2 linked regions of the Hymenobacter tibetensis genome follow. The protein of the gene in region 2 interacts with the protein of the main gene of each other region in a pairwise test. Links are inferred from orthologs where the notes say so. Each region holds a gene or a part of one and is shown on either strand. Other genes may lie near its edges.

Evidence for each region.
Region 1: the proteins of MTX78_RS09095 (region 2) and MTX78_RS06070 interact in binary tests that used the Escherichia coli proteins (3 or more experiments, as listed by UniProt). The link is inferred for Hymenobacter tibetensis from one-to-one orthologs.

The regions. Positions count from the first base shown.
Region 1 is NZ_CP094669.1:1,488,458-1,497,871, forward strand. What follows is about bases 2,866-5,736. They hold MTX78_RS06070 (MOSC domain-containing protein), read right to left. Parts: upstream 4,780-5,736; coding sequence 3,952-4,779; downstream 2,866-3,951. Other genes in these bases: MTX78_RS06060 (deoxynucleoside kinase), read left to right, coding at 2,866-3,127; MTX78_RS06065 (DUF2461 domain-containing protein), read right to left, coding at 3,181-3,849; MTX78_RS06075 (DUF805 domain-containing protein), read left to right, coding at 5,483-5,736. In the rest of the region: MTX78_RS06040 (CDGSH iron-sulfur domain-containing protein), read right to left, coding at 32-310; MTX78_RS06045 (GNAT family N-acetyltransferase), read right to left, coding at 427-945; MTX78_RS06050 (hypothetical protein), read left to right, coding at 1,083-1,760; MTX78_RS06055 (hypothetical protein), read right to left, coding at 1,865-2,347; more of MTX78_RS06060, read left to right, coding at 2,504-2,865; more of MTX78_RS06075, read left to right, coding at 5,737-5,908; MTX78_RS06080 (S8 family peptidase), read right to left, coding at 6,017-7,651; MTX78_RS06085 (T9SS type A sorting domain-containing protein), read left to right, coding at 8,744-9,265.
Region 2 is NZ_CP094669.1:2,285,142-2,294,589, reverse strand. What follows is about bases 1-2,905. They hold MTX78_RS09095 (diflavin oxidoreductase), read left to right. Parts: upstream 1-445; coding sequence 446-2,365; downstream 2,366-2,905. Other genes in these bases: MTX78_RS09090 (TonB-dependent receptor), read left to right, coding at 2,498-2,905; cobA (uroporphyrinogen-III C-methyltransferase), read left to right, coding at 1-358. Also shown: more of MTX78_RS09090, read left to right, coding at 2,906-5,377; MTX78_RS09085 (DUF2490 domain-containing protein), read left to right, coding at 5,386-6,153; MTX78_RS09080 (NADPH-dependent assimilatory sulfite reductase hemoprotein subunit), read left to right, coding at 6,158-7,873; MTX78_RS25345 (TSUP family transporter), read left to right, coding at 8,006-9,448. UniProt on the Escherichia coli protein: Component of the sulfite reductase complex that catalyzes the 6-electron reduction of sulfite to sulfide. This is one of several activities required for the biosynthesis of L-cysteine from sulfate.

The sequences.
Region 1 (9,414 bases), 800 kb from region 2 along the record:
GTCAGGGCTTTATGCTTGTTGGGGTAGCTGCCTACTGAGGCGTGGCGCCCAAGTCGGGGCTGATGGGTGGTGTTACGGGCGGCGTAGCAGGCTTGGGCGCCGGCAGATCAAAGGCTACGGCCGCGTGCTCGAAATGGCCTTTGTGCGAGCCGTCGCAGAACGGTTTCTGGTTGGAGAGGCCGCAGCGGCAGATGCTGATTCGCTCGCGGCCACCCAAGCCATACGGCTGGCCTTGGGCATCAACAAGTTCGATATCAGTACCCTCCACGCGGAGGGAGCCATTGCTAAGGACGGTGAGTTTGGTGGCCATGAGGAGAGGTAAATAAGGTGAAGTGGTGGCTTTGAGTAGGCGAGACAGGCGCAGGCAGTGTGCGAAGTAGGTTGTACGAAAGACGTGGGCCTTGCCGCAATTCCTGCTCTTATCATCTACCGGAGTTCTTTACGCATGATGTAGTCGTTCATCCAGAAGGGGCCAATCGGAATATCTTCTTCCCGGTTTCGGCTGAATCCCTGGCGCTCGTAAAAAGCTAATGCCGGGTTGTGGCGGTTCACGTTCAGCTCCAAGGCGTGCCCTCCCGCCGCGCGGCTAGCTTCTTCTACGGCTGCTATAAGATGTTGGCCTAACCCCTGCCCTTGGTGCGAAGGCAACACGTAGATCTTCTGTAGCTTGAAAATATTGCCCTCAACGGGCAGTTGCGAAAACGACGCAAAGCCAGCCGGCTGGTCTTCGGTGTAGAGCAACAGAAAGGTGTGCTGGTCGGCAGTCATCTGGCGTTGCAGCGAAGCGGGCGTGTAGATGACCCGGTACATGTAATCGATTTGCTCTTTCGAGATGATAAACCGATATGTGGGTTCCCAAGTGGCTTCGGCCAACTCGATGATGGTGGGAATGTCGGCCAGAGCGGCGGGACGGATGGTAATAGCAGCGGGAACAAAAGCAGACATAGGCTGCAAAAACGGCATTTTCCGGGGAAGAACCGAACTTGAGGCCCGATTTCGCCGTTTTGGGCCGGAAATTGCGTGCTCTACGTATAACGCGTCAGTCCCTGGCCGTTGTTAGGTCAATCTCAATTCTCATGCATATGAAACGTCTTGCTCTTTCGGCTTCCGTGCTGCTGGCCGTGTTGGCGCTGGCTCCGGCCGCCCAAGCCCAACAAACCACCACGCAGAAGCCAACCACTCCTTCGAAAACGACCACCACTTCCCAAACGACATCAGCCGTCGAGCAGGATTTGCGCGTTTTCAGCAACTGGGTGAGCGACAAGCTAAGCCGCGCCGAGTCCGAGGTTCGCCGCGAGCTGCCGAAGATTTCCGCCGAATTCGATCGGCAGAGCCAACGTATTGATAAAGGAGTGGATAGCCTCTCGGCGCAAGGAAAGCGCGAATATGGTGACCAGAAAAAGCGCTACAAGGATTGGGCTTCCAAACAGGATAGCCTCAACACCCAGGCCCGGCGCCCCGAAACCGCTCAGCAAACCCAAGACCGTCTGCTAGGCGAGAAAGTGATACTCAGCCGCGCCCGCGCTACCGAGTTGCCTGATTTGTATGGCCGCTTCATAGAAGCCACCCGTGAGCAACGCCGCGACTGGACGGCCACCGACTGGAGCAATGCCGCCGCGGTGCTAGCCAACCTAAATGGCCGCTACGAGCAAGTACGCGAACAGATTCCGCTGGAAAGCCGCATTCGTATTCGTTCGTGGCAAGGTGAATTCCGGACTTTGGAAGCAGCCCGAGATGCTAAAGAGGTGATAAACAAGTAACAACTGTGGTTCAGCATGCCTTGGTAGGCAAGCAGAGCCCGGCTGCCAAAGCAGGAGAGCAGGAAATATGGTATTTCCTGCTCTCCTGCTTTGGCAGCCGGGCTCTACTGGTTTTCAGGCAGTTGCTGCTGTAGCCATACCTGCGCTAGAATAGGATCAAAGAAAACCTGAATAGCCAACCGCTGGCTGGAGCGCGCCACGAATTCCAAAGACGCCAATTGGTTGTTCAAATCGGGTGCAAAAACGTAGGCAAACGCCCGCAGTCCGCTGGCATATGCCTGCGGCAGCCATTCAAACTCCAACCATTCCATAGCCTCCGACCAGTCGCCGGTGGAGCCGTGCTTGTTGTTGAGCAGCAACGGAAACCGAAGTTTCTCCTGAGTTTGGAGCACGACCTTTGCTCCCGCCACCACAGACTCGGCCGTGAGGTTGCCAAACCACTGAACATAAAGCAACTGCTCGGCTGGGTAGTAGAACTGATGCAGCAGCGGCGCGCCATGGGCGTCGAGCAAAACACCCATATCCTGTACTTCAGCAGGGGAAGGTGCAGAATCAGTACGCTTTGGTTTGGGTAGGGAGGCAGACACAACAGCAGACAGTAACAGCACAAAATCCGAACACAGCTATTAATATAGTGAAGATTACATGTAAAAAATCAGGGTTCGGGTCTTGAAACCGGATTCTGTACTTTTGTGGTTCGGGCCAAGCCACGGCGGCCGGCCACGCATTCTTTCTTACGCTGTATGCACATTGCCATCGTCGGCAACATTGGAGCCGGTAAAACCACGCTGGCTAACAAGTTAGCCCATCATTTCAACTGGGAGGTCTTCCTCGAAGACGTTGATCATAACCCCTACCTCAAGGATTTCTATGATGATATGCCCCGTTGGGCTTTTCACTTACAGGTGTATTTCCTGAATAGCCGTTTCAAGCAAACGCAGCGCATCAAAGAAATACAGCGCGCGGGCAAAGGTGTTATTCAGGACCGCACTATCTACGAGGATGCCCACATCTTCGCGGCCAATCTGCATGAGTCGAGCCTGATGACGGAACGGGACTACCAGAACTACATGGGCTTGTTTGAGTCGATGATCAACATGGTGAGCCCGCCCGATTTGCTGCTTTATCTGCGGGCCGACTTGCCCCGTCTTATTCACCAGATTCAGAAGCGCAACCGCGACTACGAAAACAACATTAAGATCGAATACCTCAAAAACCTGAACGGGCACTACGAGCAGTGGATCAGCGGCTACAAGCATGGCAAGCTCCTTATCGTGGACGTAAACCACCTCGACTACGTGCAAAACCCCGAGGACCTCGGAAGCATTATTGAGCGAATTAATAGCACCCTCTTCGGCTTGTTCTAGTGAGTGAGTGGGAGGGTGCAGCTGCGCCCTCCCGCCAGGCATATACTGTTGCTTTACCCCTCGAGTAAGGCTTGGTTGAGAAACTGGACGAGGGGCTGCGCCGCCCGCAAACCCGTTACTACGCGGGCTGCAAAATCAGAACGCAGCACGTCGCTGTCGGAGAAGGTTTGCGCCACCGTGAATTCTTTGAGGCGCAGCCATTCCAGATCGGGGGTGTGCTGGCCGTAGCCGCGGGGCGGGCGTTGCAGCCGCTCGCCCTGCAGGCCAGCGGGGAAGTGATGGTGCAACTTTGGGGCCTCGCGCAGGGCGTGAAACTCGGCCCCGTTGTAGTGAATTTCTTGGCGCACCCGGGTCAAGTTGGCGGTATCCGGTTTCCAGATACCAGCCCCCATCCAGGTATGGCCTTCGGGCTGAACCGCCATGAAGTACCCCGCACACGCAGCGTGTCGACCCCCACGCTTCATTCCTGCACCCATACGCCGCTTGTACGGCTCCGGGTCGCGCTGCGACCGGTCGTTCTTGTTGATGCGGAACATGACATCGGTAGGGGTGAGGCCCCGCAACTCCGGCTCGAACTGCTGCAGCCCGGCTAGCACCTCTGCTACCAGCGCCGTGTAAATTGCCCGCGCCCGGTGGTAATCTGCTCGGTGCTCGTCCATCCAGGCTTTGTGGTTGTTGGCGGCCAGGTTGCGCAGAAAGTCAAGCAGAAAAGCACGTTCCATAAGGGTGAGGCAGAAGTAGGGTGGAGCAGGAGAGGAGCCTGTAGCAAGTAGCCGTAGCTGCGTACCGCTACGGCTAACATTGTTGCTTCGGTTATCTATTGACTACGGCTTCACGCTAAGTAGCTCAACGGTATCCCCAACGCGTAGCTGCCCACGGCCCGAAACGGTTAGGTTCTGGCCAAACATCACCTTGCCGCCTATGGTACGGTAGCTGGCCAGGGTACGCAGCGGTTCGCCATGGGCGCTTTTCAACGCCGTTTGCTGGTTGACAGTGGTCATTACGCAGCGTCCGCAGGCCCGCACCGCCCGAAACGTGACGTCGCCAATCTGGAACTGCTCCCAGGTGTCTTCGCCGAAGGCTGGCCCACCGCTAACCACGAGGTTGGGCCGAAACCGGTCCATCAATACAGACTCTGTGAGACGGCCATTCAAGTCATCGAGCGAGCTTTGGCCGATGAGCAAGAACGGATATTCATCGGCGAAGCTCAGCAGCTGGCCCTCGGGGTTTAGTTCCGGCTCCACGTCGCGCCGCACCATATCCGACATGTACACCAGCCGGCACACTTTACCTAGGGCTTCCGTTAGCCATTCATCGGCTTCGGGAGTTCCTCGCCACGCAAACACCATGTCGTCCCAGATGGTAACAAACAGTGTCCGTTCCGGGGTGGCTTCAAACGGAATGTAAAGCGGCAGCAAATCGGGCCGTTGAGCGTGAGTTAGGAGAAAGCCGTTGTAAGCTGGTGCCAAACGCAGCAACGCCATGGCCGGGTTTTGGCGCTGCGTCAGGAACTGGTTGCGTTCATCAACGAGCAGCCAGCGTCGGTCGTGGCGAAGGCCGCGCCGCTCGGTGGTACTCTCACTGAGCCGGATGCCGCCCAGCGACTTGATAGGGTAGATATAGAGGTCTTGCAGAGTCAAGGAGGCAGTCATGCCACGAAGGTAAGAGGAGTGCGCCGATGGACACTGCTACATAGCTGCCGAAACCAGTTTGGCAGTGTTCTTACCAAGCACGTCCAACGCAGAGCGGATTACTGGTAAAGTCTAAGATGCAGAGTTGAAGAACGGTTCTTTTACCAAAACGGGAAAAAGTGTTGAATAAAGCAAACAGGCACGCTCATGATAGAGTATAAAATACTTATAAAGTTATATATAATGTGCGTATAAAAATAAGTCAAAAACGAAGTTGGCATCGTAAGTAGTTGGCTGCAGCATAACCGAAGGCTAGCGCACAAATTTCGAGGCAAAGAGGCACCATGCAGAGTCGTTACACTAGTTGTTGCGCAAGTAACCGATGAAGAAACTGGAAACAATGAAGCCGGTGCCTTTCAATGTGTTACCCATAAAGGTTTGGCCGTAAGTAAAATAGAGATTTACTGCATTGCTACTCAACTGCAACGTCTGATTTGATTATCACCGGAAGTGGAATCCAAAGTAAAGCCACTGCTTAAAAACTGATTGCGTACAGCTGAGTTTGCTGTATTGCGGTTATCGTAAAAAGTGCTATTATGCATGTGTCCTACACGAGCAACTTCCAACCGTTAAGGATACTTCTATACTAAAGTGGCTTGGCATTTGGAGCTAACTAGCTGATTTAACTCTACCGGATTACATAGTCTATATAGCGCTTTTACTTATGGAGCAGTTCGCACTCATCCGAGGCCGCCTTGGCCGCCTAGCTTATGGCACGCAGCTAGCTGTACTGCTGGCTCCGTTATATATAGTGCACCCATTAGCAGCCCCTTCTCACTGGTGGTATTTGGTGCTGGCTACGCTGCTGGTTATTGTGTGCACGGGTCTGGCTGCATTGCTTGCCGTGCGTCGTTTGCACGATATAGGGGTGAGCGGCTGGTACGCCCTCGTTCTGCTAGTACCAGTGCTCAACTTGCCCGGCTTGCTATTGCTGCTGTTGTTGCCTAGCAAGCCAGGACAAAACAGGTGGGGAATGGCTCCGCTTCAGCAGGTTCGCTCCACCGCCTTGCGCTTCCACCCAAGTAGGTTTCGGCTGGTGCTGCCGCGCCATGTCAAGCTGGGCCGGGTTCAGGCACGTAGTGCTTCCTGAAAGGCACCGCAAGTAGCCGCAACGGCCTAATGAAAAATAGTGCGTCCAGCAAAACGCCCGACAGCCATATGACTGTCGGGCGTTTTGCTAAAGGATAAAACCAGATGGCTACGGAGTTTGACGAGCTGCTAGCTGTACTGCTTGGTAGAGGTTCACTAAACCACCCGTGCTGGATAGCTCTGCGAAGTCCACCTCTTTCTTGGTGCCCGGCATCAGTACCTTGGTGTGATACACCACTGCCGACTGTAGAATGATGCGCTTCATGTCTTCGGCGGTGAGTTTCGGGAAGTATGATTTCAGCACGGCTGCAATACCAGTCACTACTGGCGAGGCCATGCTCGTGCCGCTTTTGTTGCCGTATTCCTGGCCTGGCAGCGTGGAGTATATCTGGTGCCCAGGAGCAAACACGTCCACGTTTTTCTTGCCGTAGTTGGAGAATTCGGCCACCATTTGGTTGTCGTTCAAGCGGGCAGTGGCTCCCACCGTTATCATGTTGGGAATGCGCTTGCCGCTGAGGTACACCGGCGACGGAAATTCCACGTTGGTATCGATGTCCTGGCTTTCGTTGCCCGCTGAATGCACCAGGAGCACGCCTTTCTTTTCGGCATACTGAATGGCTTCTTCCACGGCCGCGCGCTGGGGAGAGTAGTATTTGCCGAAGCTCATGTTGATGATGCTCGCCCCGTTGTCAACGGCGTACCGAATGGCGTTGGCCACGTCTTTGTCGCGCTCATCGCCGTTGGGTACCGCCCGCACCGCCATCAGGCGTACGTTGTTGGCTATGCCCAGAATGCCCAGGGTGTTGGTGCGGTCGGCCCCGATGATGCCCGCCACGTGCGTGCCATGGGAAGGGTCGGGGCCATGTACGTCGCGGTTGCCATACAGGCGGTCAGCCACATTGTTGGGGTCGTCGCCAATGATGGTAGCCCGCGGGTTATAGGTTGGATTGAGGCTGTAGTCTAGCAAGCTCTTGCTTTGGTCCATGCCTTCTTTCATGTCCTTGAGCACCGTCTCGAGGTCAGGGTAGCCCGATGACCGCAGGTTGGTATCCAGACTAAGCACGGCGCGCAACAGGTTGGGGTCGGTGGGGCGCAGGCGGTGCAGCGTGGCCGTATCCAGGCGCGGCACGTTCAGCGCTTGCCGAAGGTTTTCGGCTCCCGCCTCTGTCAGACGGTAGTTTTCGCTTAGCGATTCGTACTGCGTGGTGTTTTCCGCAATTTTGCTGGCTTGGCTGCTCTTTACTTTTTGGTACAAGTCGTACTCGGCCCGCTTGGCGGTGGGAACAGCTGTGCGGCTTTTGCCTTCGTAGAGCGGCTTGAGCTTGGCGAGCATGCGCGTGTCCTCGTAGGTTTCCACGTCCACGTTGCGGCCGTCTTTGCCACCCAAGAAATTCCAGCCGTGCACGTCGTCCACGTAGCCGTTTTTGTCGTCGTCCTGACCATTGCCGGCTATTTCGCGGGAGTTGGTCCAGAGCAGCCGCTTCAGGTCGGTGTGCGCCGTATCGATGCCGGCATCAATAATGGCCACTACTACGGGAGTGGAGGTGCGGCTTTTCAATAGCTCGTTGTAAGTGCGTTGGGCACTTACCCCCATCACCTTGTCGGTGGTAGGGTCGAGGTGAAACCACTGCTGCACGGGCACAACGGGGGAAGCACCCGGTACCACGTTCTGAGCGACGCCAGTGAAAGGCAACAAAATGGCCAGGCCGAAACCACGCAGCCGAGAAGAAATAAGTAATGACATCAGAAAAAAGTAGCAGTTGGAAAGCGCAAGTACGGACGATAACAAAATCTAGTCCGCATAATTCAGGCTTTGCCGCGCAAGGTAGAAAAACAAGTTCAGCGTTACTGACGCAAACTTTCCGCAGCAGGACGCATGGCCGCTACCAGACCAGCCAAAAGGGAGCTAGCGTGTGGTATTATCTTAATTTTAAATACTCCAACTTTTTCTGGGAAGCCTACTACAGGGCCTGATTTTGCGTAGCTTTGTGGCACTGAACTAACAGTAAATAGGGCTCTTCTGGCTTGAGCGGTGTTGGAATGTGTAGAGTAAGGGCACAAAATACCTTAAGTGTCGGCTTGCTTTCTACTTCATCAGCCACCTGATGCTAGGATACAGCCCGTGTTTTGCCTCGCCACTTTCACTTCCTACCAATTTTCTATGAGAACGACTTTACCCATTTCTACCACTCCCCATTCCTTACCCGCGCTCAATCGTAAGTTTTGGATACTGCTGCTCTTGGTTGTCTTGCTGTTGCCTACTCAGCTGTTAGCTAGTTCTGGTATTTACGAAGCCTTTATTATTCTAAATGCCAAGAACACACGTTCTATCTACTACGACTTAAATCCCCAAACTGACACGCCTAACACGGATTTCATAGGATTGAATTTTGGTACTTTCAGTACAGATGAAACGTTTCTCCTGAAAGGCGCTGAAGTAAAAACGTATAAGAATAGCGGTTGTGATGTTACTAATGCTCGAATAAAATATCTGGTTTACCCAACTGGCCAACGGGATGGTACGCCAATCTGTGATGTAACCCTGCCTTTTGGCACAGACTTAGGAGGCGGTAACCAAGTATGGACTGCTACTGAAAGCAGTGTAGACTTGGTAAGAGGCCAGCAGCCAGGGAGCTATGTTCTTGAAGTTTATATAGAGTCGGACTATCAAGGCTGTGGCAATGGGACAAATTATTACAGCAATAACGGAGCGAACTATGTTGCCTTCTTCAACATCACGCAAGGGACTACTATAGTAGACCCAGCTACAGCAAGTTGCCCGCGTCCTCTTCCTGTTACACTTGTTAACTTCGATGCTAAACGCCAAGATTCCAATGTGCAGCTGAGCTGGGAAACTGCCTCCGAGCAGGACAGCCGTGGGTACGAAGTACAGGTATCAACCGACAGCCGTACGTTCCGGAGCTTGCAGTTTGTACCAAGCCAAACCGAAGGTAGCAGCGTTCAGCGCCGCAAATACACCTACCTTGACACTGAAGCAGGCAAAACAGGTGTGCGCTACTACCGCTTACGGCAGGAAGACTTCGATGGCAAGGAAGTCTACTATGGACCCCAAGTGGTCAGCTTCGGTAAGGCAAACGCATTGGCAGCACTAACTGCCGCGCCCAATCCTTTCAGCAGCGGCCTGACGTTGACCCTGTCTGCGCAGGAAGGTAACCGCTCCGGTACCGTAGCAGTAACGGACATGCTAGGACGTACGGTGTTCAACCAGCCTTTGCTCGTGAATGCCGGCACCAGCCAAATTGAACTGCCCGAACTGAGTGGTCTGCCCAAAGGCTTATATCACCTACGCCTAAGCCTCAACGGGGAGCAACAAGCAGTGAAGCTCCTAAAAGAATAAATCCATCTTACTTACAAAAAAAGTCCTCCCTACCAGGAGGACTTTTTTGTGTGAAATGGTGTGCCCTTAAGTGTAGCACAAAGGCTTTGCTTAGCGCTGCCAGGTAGGCAGCGCGGCTGAGCTCATCCAACGGGCCGCCAAGTAGGTGT
Region 2 (9,448 bases):
CACCACGGCTACTGGCGAGTTGTCGGGGAGCGTGCGGGAGGCGGCTAGCACCCGCACTACTACGGTTATTCTGATGGGCTTGGGCGAATTGGAGCGGATTGCGGCGTTGTACTGCCAACACGGGCAGGCCAATACGCCGGCGGCCATCATCCAGAACGGCACTTTACCGAATGCTCAATTGGTAACGGGCACGGTAGCTGAGCTACCAAGCCGTGCGGCAGCGGCCGGTATTGGGGCCCCGGCCATCATTGTTATCGGCGAAGTCACTCGTTTGGCGACAACGCATGCCGAGGCTGCCACGCTACTGCCAAGCTTAACCTTCCCGGCTTTCCCCGCGGCCTACGCCGAAGTAGCTTAATAAAACGCCGCCTGGTTTCTGGAAGGCTGCAACCATCGTCTGGCTCCTTTCCCTCCTTTTCAGCCCACCGTCTCAACCTGAATTTCAATGCCTACTCCCTCTTCTTCCTCGCTGCCAATCGGCCTCGACGATAAGGCACTCAACGAGTTAACAGCTAATCTCACCAACCAGCAATTGCTGTGGCTGAGCGGCTACCTATACGGCCGCGCCGCCGAACCTGCACAGCAACCGGTGGCCGCTAACTCGCCGGCCGCTACTATTGCAGCACCAGCCGCGGCGCAACCGGCACCAACGGCAGCTGCTCCTTCGCGCCTTACCATATTGTATGGCTCGCAGACTGGCAACAGCAAGAAAGTGGCATTGCAAACCGCTGAAGCAGCGCGCCAACGCGGGCTAGAGCCCACCGTGCGCGACATGAACGATTACCCTACGCGCGCCTTGGCATCGGAGCAACAATTGCTTGTGATTACCAGCACGCAAGGGGAAGGAGAACCGCCAATTGCCGCCGAAGATTTGCACCAGTTCCTGTTGGGCCCGCGTGCACCCAAGCTCCCGGCGTTGCGCTATTCGGTGCTGGCCCTCGGCGACAAAAGTTACCTGCAATTCTGCCAGACCGGTATCGAGTTCGATGAGCGGTTAGCGGCCTTGGGTGCGCAGCGCCTCGCTGACCGGGTGGAGTGCGACGTGGAATTTCAGGAGTCGGCGGCGCAGTGGGCCGACCGGGTGCTGGACGTGCTAGCGCAGGAAGTAGCTACGGCCGCACCTGAAGTTGGCCCGAGCACGGGAGCGGCTTTGGCTCAAGCGGCAGCGGTTTCTTTGAACGGTGGCAGCCAGGCAGATTTATCGGCATTCCGGGTGGCCAGCAGTCCGGTGCCAGCGCCCAAGCCCGCGGTGCAGCACGAAGACGTACAGTTCGATGCGCCGTTGCTAGAGAAGATTCAACTCAATGGCCGCGGCTCCGCGAAGGAAACCTACCATTTAGAGTTTTCTTTGGAAGGCTCCGGCCTTCAGTATGAGCCCGGTGACGCGCTAATGGTGCAGCCCACGAACCGCCCCGAATTGGTGGCGGATGTAGTGAAGGCAGCCCGCCTCGATGCTACCGCACCGGTGCAACTGAAAGGTGTGGAACTAGATTTGACCACTGCGCTAACCGAGCACTTGGAACTATCGGTGCTGACGCGTGATGTGCTGGAGCGCTACGCCGCTCTGGCGCCGCAGTACTCGGAATTGCGCGAGGCGTTGCTCGGGACTACGCAGCTGCAAGCCTTCCTCTACGGCCGCGACATTGTGGATTTGCTCACCCACTTCCCCATCGATTTGTCGGCGCAGCATTTGGCGGCGGTGCTACGGCCGCTGCCGGCCCGGGCGTATTCCATTGCCAGCAGCCCACTGGCTCACCCCGATGAAGTGCACCTGACGGTAGGCGCGGTGCGCTACGAAGCCCACGGCCGCCAAAAGCACGGCGCTTGCTCGGTGTATCAAGCCGACCATCTGGCTATTGGCGATACGGCCCGCGTGTGGGTGGACCGCAACGAATACTTCAAGCTGCCGCAGAACCCGGCTACCGACATTATCATGGTAGGGCCGGGAACGGGTGTGGCGCCGTTCCGCTCATTTGTGGCGGAGCGGGCCGAGTCGGGCGCGCCGGGGCGCAACTGGTTGTTCTTTGGCAACCCGGAATTCACCACCGATTTCCTGTACCAAACCGAGTGGCAGCAACACCTCAAGCAAGGCTCGCTGGCTCGCCTCGACTTGGCATTTTCTCGTGACCAAGCCGAGAAAATCTACGTGCAGCACCGCCTGTTGGAGCAAGCACCGCAAGTATTCAAATGGCTGGAAGATGGCGCCTACTTCTACGTCTGCGGCGACAAAAACCGGATGGCCGCCGATGTACGCAAAGCACTCCTCACCATCATCGAGCAGCAAAGCGGCCAGGATGCCGACTACGCCGCCGACTACTTGAAGCAGTTGAAAAAGTCGCGCCGCTACTTAGAGGACGTGTATTAACAGACCGTCATTCTGAAGCAGGCGAAAGGAATCTGAATAAGGCCAATCGACTACTCAGATTCCTCTCGCCGCCTGCTGCGCGGAATGTTGGAGTGACAGATAAAACCCCTTCCAATCCACCATACAAACCAAATGAAAGCACACTACGCTTCTTTATTGCTTGTTCCGGCCGTGGCGTTGGCCGCTGTGCCTGCGCAGGCGCAGGATGCGCTGATAGCCATCAGCGGCACAGTGTATGAGAAAGGCACAAAGCAGCCGCTGCCGGGCGTAAGTGTGAGTGTGAAGGGCGCTTCGGTGGGCACGCAGAGCGATATGAGCGGCAAGTTCGAGCTAAAGGCGCGGCTGCGGTTTCCGTTTACGCTGGTATTCAACACCGTGGGGTACGAAGCCCGGGAGCTGGAAGTAGCCAGCGGCAGCCAGCCGATTGCGGTGCAACTCGAATCGAGGGCCATTGCCGTGAACGAGGTGGTGGTGTCGGCGTCGCGGGTGGAGGAAAGCCGGCTGAAGTCGCCGGTGGCTATCGAGAAGCTGGATATTCGGGCTATCAAGGAAACGCCGGCGCCGAGCTTCTATGACGCGTTGGAAAACGTGAAGGGCGTGCAGATGACCACGTCGAGCATCACGTTCAAGGTGCCAAACACGCGCGGCTTCAACATCCCGAACAACTTCCGTTTCATGCAGCTCGTGGATGGTGTGGACATGCAGGCGGCCACGCTCGGTGTGCCGCTCGGCAACGCTATCGGGCCAACGGAGCTAGATATTGCCAGCGTGGAAATCACGCCCGGTGCGGCGTCGGCGCTGTACGGCATGAACGCCATCAACGGCATGGCCAACCTAACCACCAAAAGCCCTTTTACTTATCAGGGGCTGAGCGTGTACCAGAAGGTGGGCGTTAACCATGTGGATGGCAAAGACCGGGACCCGAGCGTGCTGACCGAAACGGCGGTGCGCTACGCGCAGGCGTTCAACAACAAGTTTGCCTTCAAGGTGAACTTCAGCTACTTGCGCGGCACCGACTGGCTGGCCGACACCCAAACCGACCAGAACCCGCAGAACCTGAACTCGGCCAACCCACGCTTTTCTGAACTGTCGGGCGCCAATAACCCGGCCGCCGACCTCTGGAACCGCTACGGCGACGACCGGAGTGGCAACGTGCCGGTGGCAATCCAGTACGGCGGCCGCACCGAGACCTTCAACGTGCGCCGCACCGGCTACTACGAGAAGGACTTGATTTCGCCCACTGTCCGCAACCTCAAGTTCGATGGCGGCTTGTTCTACAAGCTCACCGATAAGCTGGAACTCTCCTACGGCTACCGCTACGGCCTGATGGACGGTATTTTCCAGCGCGGCAACAAGATTCAGCTCAAGGACGTGACCGTGCAAAACCACAAGCTGGAACTGCGCGGCGCCGACTACTACGTGCGCAGCTACGTGCTGGTAGAAAACACCGGCGACTCCTACAACCTGAACCCGCTGGCCCTCAACCTCGACCTCAACAACGGCTCGAACACGGTGTGGGGCAACAAGTTCCGGACCGAGTTGCAGAACCAAGTGAACCGCGGCACCGACCTGGCTACGGCCATGCAGCAAGCCCGCGCCGTAGCCGATGCCGGCCGCGCTGAGCCGGGCACCGAGGCGTTCAACCAGCTCAAAAACACCATCACCGGCATCAACAATTGGGACAGTGGCGTGAACGTGCCGGGCGCTCCGGCCACGGGCGGGGCTGCCCTCTGGCAGCGCAGCCGCACCTACCACAACGAGGCGCAATGGAATGTAGGCCGGCGCATCAAGTTTGCCGATGTGGTGCTCGGCGCCGATGCCCGGGTGTACGAGGTGATACCCGATGGCAACAACTTCGTGGACTTCTCGAAACCCCTTGCCGACCGCACCACGCCGGGCGGCAACAACGTGTACTACAAGAAGTTCGGGGGCTTTGCGCAAGGCACCAAGCTGCTACTGCAAGACCGCCTGAAGCTGAACGCCTCGCTCCGCCTCGACTACAACCCCGAGTTCAACCCCAAGCTGAACCCCCGGATTGCGGCGGTGTACACGGCGGCCAAAAACCACAACTTCCGGGCGTCATTCCAGAACGGCTGGCGCTTCCCGGCGCTGTTTGAAGCCCTGTCGTTCGTGAATAACGGCAACGTGCGCCGCGTGGGCGGCCTGGCCCGCGTAAACGAAGGCCTTGGCTTCCTCGACAACTCCTACACCCTCACCTCCCTCGACAACTTCACGGCCGCGGTTAGCCGCGACGTAGCCGCCGACAATGGAACTGGTACCACTGCGCAAAAGCAGCAGCGGGCCGCCCTCAACAACCGCGACGTGCTGCAAGTAGCCAACCTGCCGACTATGGAACCGGAGCGCATCAACGCGTTTGAAGTAGGCTACCGCAGTGTGCTCTTCGACAACCGTTTGGCCCTCGACCTGGATGCGTACTACAACGTGTATTCGGGCTTCTTGGGACAGGTGGAAGTGGCCGTGCCGAAGTCGGGGGCAGTGGGCACGGATGCGTCGGTGCTGGACATGCTGACCCGCGGACAGCAAGACCGGTACCGAGTATATGCCAATGCCCGCAACCAATACCGCAGCTACGGCTCGGCGCTGGGCGTCACCTACAACTTCTACCAGAAATACACGCTGGCCGGCAACGTCAACTACAACAACATTGCCACTAACAGCACGCAGGACGTGTTTATTACCGGCTTCAACACGCCCAAGTGGACCACCAACCTAAGCTTCGGCAACCGCGAAGTGGTTCGCAACGTGGGCTTCAACGTGGTGTGGCGCTACCAAGATTCGTTCTTGTGGGAAAGCCAACTTGCTAACGGTCAGATACCGGCCTACCAAACCGTAGACGCGCAAGTGAACGTGCGTATCCCGAACCTGAAATCAACCATCAAGCTAGGCGGCACCAACCTGTTCAACAACCGCTATATCCAGTATGCGGCCGGCCCAACCATTGGCGGGCTCTACTACGTGGCTGTGACCTTCGACAACACCATCCTTCGCTAACACTCGCTATGAGCTTCCGCCTGTTTTTACTCTCTTGCTTACTCGTGGCGGCGCTGCCAGTGCGGGCGCAGAAGCAGTATGTGCGGGAACAACAGACGTGGCTAGGGGTTTTCAATCAAACCCGCTTCTCGCAGCGGTGGGGCACTTGGACGGACTTGCACTTGCGCCTGCACGACCGGTATGTGCAGGATTTGTTTCAGGGCGTGGCGCGGGTCGGCCTCACGTATTATCTCACTGATGACGTGCGGCTGACCGGGGGCTATGCCTACGTGCACCACTTTCCGGATGGGGCGCGCACGGTGGGCCAACCCGAGCATCGGCCGTGGCAGCAGGTGCAGTGGTTTACGCGCTTCCCGAAGGCCCGCTTGATGCAGTGGGTGCGGCTGGAAGAACGGTTTCGCAACACTATCCGCGACAACGAACGCACCGAGGACTACGATTTCAACTACCGGGTCCGCTACAACGCGGCCCTTTTCCTGCCGCTCACCAAACGCGGGTTCGACCCGGGTGGGCTGCAATTTCTACTCAACAACGAGGTGATGATGAATTTCGGTAAGGAGATTCGCTACAACTACTTCGACCAAAACCGCCTGTTTGCTGGCCTCGTGTATCAGGCCAACAAGCACGGGCAATTGCACGCCGGCTATATGCATCTGTTTCAGCAGCTTCCGGCAGGCAGCACGTACCGCAACCAGCACACCATTCGGGTGTTTTACTTTCACAATTTCGACTTGCGGCCCACCCCGCCGCCCGCTCCAATTCCCGCTCCTCAATAAGCTCATGGCCGATACCATCATAAAATTATCCGAAGTCGAACACGTCAAGACGGCCAGCAACTACCTGCGTGGCACGCTGGCCGACAGTCTCGTCAATCGGATTACGGGCGCCCTCAACCCCGACGATACCCACCTCATCAAGTTCCACGGCTCGTACCAACAAACCGACCGGGACCTGGACAGCGAGCGGAAACGCCAGAAGCTGGAGCCCCTGTACTCGCTCATGATTCGGGTACGCGTGCCGGGCGGCATTGCCACGCCCGCGCAGTGGCTGCGTATGGATGAACTCTCGACGAAGTTCGCCAACAACACCCTCAAGATAACCACCCGCCAGACGTTTCAGTTACACGGGGTGCTCAAGCGCAACCTCCAGAAGACGATTCTCGGCTTCAACCAGGTGTTTATGGACAGCATTGCGGGCTGCGGCGACGTGAACCGCAACGTGATGTGCAACCCCAACCCGCACCAGTCCGAGGTGCACGCGCAGGTGTATGAAGTGTCGCGCCAGATCAGCGCCCACCTCACGCCACGCACGTCGGCCTATTGGGAATTGTGGCTCGATGGCGAACAGCAGCACATCAGTGCGCCCAACGAAGGCGAAGAGGATGCCGAGCCGATCTACGGCAAAACCTACCTGCCGCGCAAGTTCAAGATTGCGCTAGCCATTCCGCCCCACAACGATACCGACATCTTTGCCAACGACTTAGGCCTAATTGCCATCGAGGAAAAGGGCCAACTACTCGGCTTCAACGTGGCGGTTGGCGGCGGCATGGGCATGACGTTCGGCATGCTCGATACCTACCCGCGCCTGGCCGATATCATCGGGTTCGTGCCCGCCGACAAGGTAGTGGACCTCTGCGAAAAGGTGGTAACCATTCAGCGCGATTGGGGCAACCGCGAAAACCGCAAGTACTCGCGCCTCAAGTACACCCTCGACCGGGTGGGCCTGGATGTATTCAGGCAAGAACTCAACCAGCGCCTGGGCTACGAGTTGGAACTCGGCCGCGCCTACAAGTTTGAAAGCACCGGCGACGCCTTCGGCTGGACAACCAGCCCCGATGGTGCGCATCACCTCACGCTGCTGGTGGAAGGCGGCCGCGTAGCCGACCGCCCCGGCAACACCCTGAAAACCGCGTTGCGCGAAATTGCCGCCTTCCACACCGGCGACTTCCGCCTGACCGGCAACCAAAACGTGATTATTGCCAACGTAGCGCCCGAGCACCGCCTCACTATTCAAGCTCTGCTCACCGAACATGGCGTGGAAGTAGCCGGCAACGACTTGTCGGGGCTACGACGCGGGGCATTGGCGTGCGTGGCGCTGAATACCTGCTCGCTGGCATTTGCCGAAGCCGAGCGTTATCTTCCGCAGTTGCTCACTCGATTGGAGGAAAGCATGAAAGCGTATAATTTAACGCAAGATGATATCTTGCTGCGGATGACGGGCTGCCCCAACGGTTGCGCCCGCCCTTATCTGGGCGAAATTGGGTTGGTGGGCCGCTCCGTCGGGCGTTATAATTTGTATTTGGGAGCGGCTTTCAACGGCGAGCGGCTCAACAAACTGTATAAAGAAATGCTGGATGAAGATGGTATAGTGCGGGAGCTGACGCCGATTTTTGCCGACTATGCTGAAAACCGAGAGCCGCTTGAGCGGTTTGGAGATTTCACCGTCCGTCGGGGGTACGTGCAAGCTTCCACGCACGGCCTGAACTTCCACGAGTAGCATGTGCCTATAGAAATGGTGTCGGGCTGCATTTGTCGAAGCCTGACGCTCTTTTTATATAGCTCCTTTTCCCTTGGCCGCTACTGTTGCCAACGTCCGCGCTACCAGAACTGACCTTCCAACCTACCATCCATGTCTCTTTCCAATAACCCTGTGTCACAGCCACGCTCCGAGCCCCCACTAACAGGAGCGAACCGACTGTTTCCCATCTTCTTGAAATTGGAACAGCTGCACGTGCTGCTGGTAGGCGGCGGAAATGTAGGATTGGAAAAACTGTCTGCTATTCTAGCGAATAGCCCCGCGGCAGCGGTAACCGTAGTAGCCACTTATTTTCTGCCCGCCCTACGGGAACTGGCTGCGCGCCATCCGGCCGTGCAGCTCCGCGAAGGTCCTTACCAGATTACCGACCTAGTAGGCCACGACTTAGTGATTGTAGCCACCGACGACAAGGCCCTGAACCTCACCATCAAGGCCGATGCCACCCGGCAGCGCCTGCTCTGCAACGTAGCCGACACGCCCGACGCCTGCGACTTTTACTTGGGCTCCATCGTGCAAAAAGGCGACTTGAAAATTGCCATCAGTACCAACGGCAAGTCGCCGACCATTGCCAAGCGGCTGCGCGAGATGCTCACCACCACCCTCCCCGACGAGCTCAACGACGTGCTACAACGCATGTCCTCGATTCGGGAGAAGGTAGGCGGCGACTTTGCGCACAAAGTACGCTCCCTCAACGCCGTGACGGCTGAGCTAACCGGCGGCCCGGCCTACGAGTCGCCGGCGGCGGCTATGTGGCGCCGCCGGGCTACCATGTCGCTGCTGGCGTTCATGGCCATTATTATTATCAACATCATCTCCTACTACGTCACCTGGCAGCAGGCGTGGGAGGTAGCAAGCAACGCCGATACGTTCTACATTTTCGTCGCCATCGGCTTTGGGGCGCAGATTGTTGATGGGCTATTGGGCATGGGCTACGGGGTGGTGACGGCCATCAGTTTGATGAGTTTGAACATCTCGCCGGCTGCGGTCAGCGCGAGTATTCATACCGCCGAAATGTTTGCTAGCGGCGCATCCGGTTATCATCACTACCGCTTCGGCAACGTCAACAAGAAGCTGTTCAAGGTGTTGCTGATTCCGGGCGTTCTGGGCGCCATCACGGGGGCCTACCTGCTGGCTACGTTTGGTGAGGAATATGCGAAGTACGTGAAGCCGTTTTTGGCGGTGTATCTGCTGCTGCTAGGTATCCGCATTATTTCCAAGGCCTTTTCCAAGCCGAGTGCGCGCAAAAAGCACAAGAAGCTAGGTGTACTGGCCGCGGCTGGCGGCTTCCTCGATTCGTTTGGCGGCGGCGGCTGGGGCCCCCTCGTGACGAGCACCCTCATTGCCGGGGGCCGCACACCGCAGTACGTCATCGGGTCGGTGAGCGTCACCGAGTTCTTCGTCACGTTTGCCAGCGCCGTTACGTTCTTCGCCACGCTGGGCATTTCGCACTGGCAGATTATCCTGGGCTTGATTGTGGGTGGCGTTGCCGCTTCGCCCATAGCAGCCCGCCTCGCTGGCCGCATCCCCGTTCGGTGG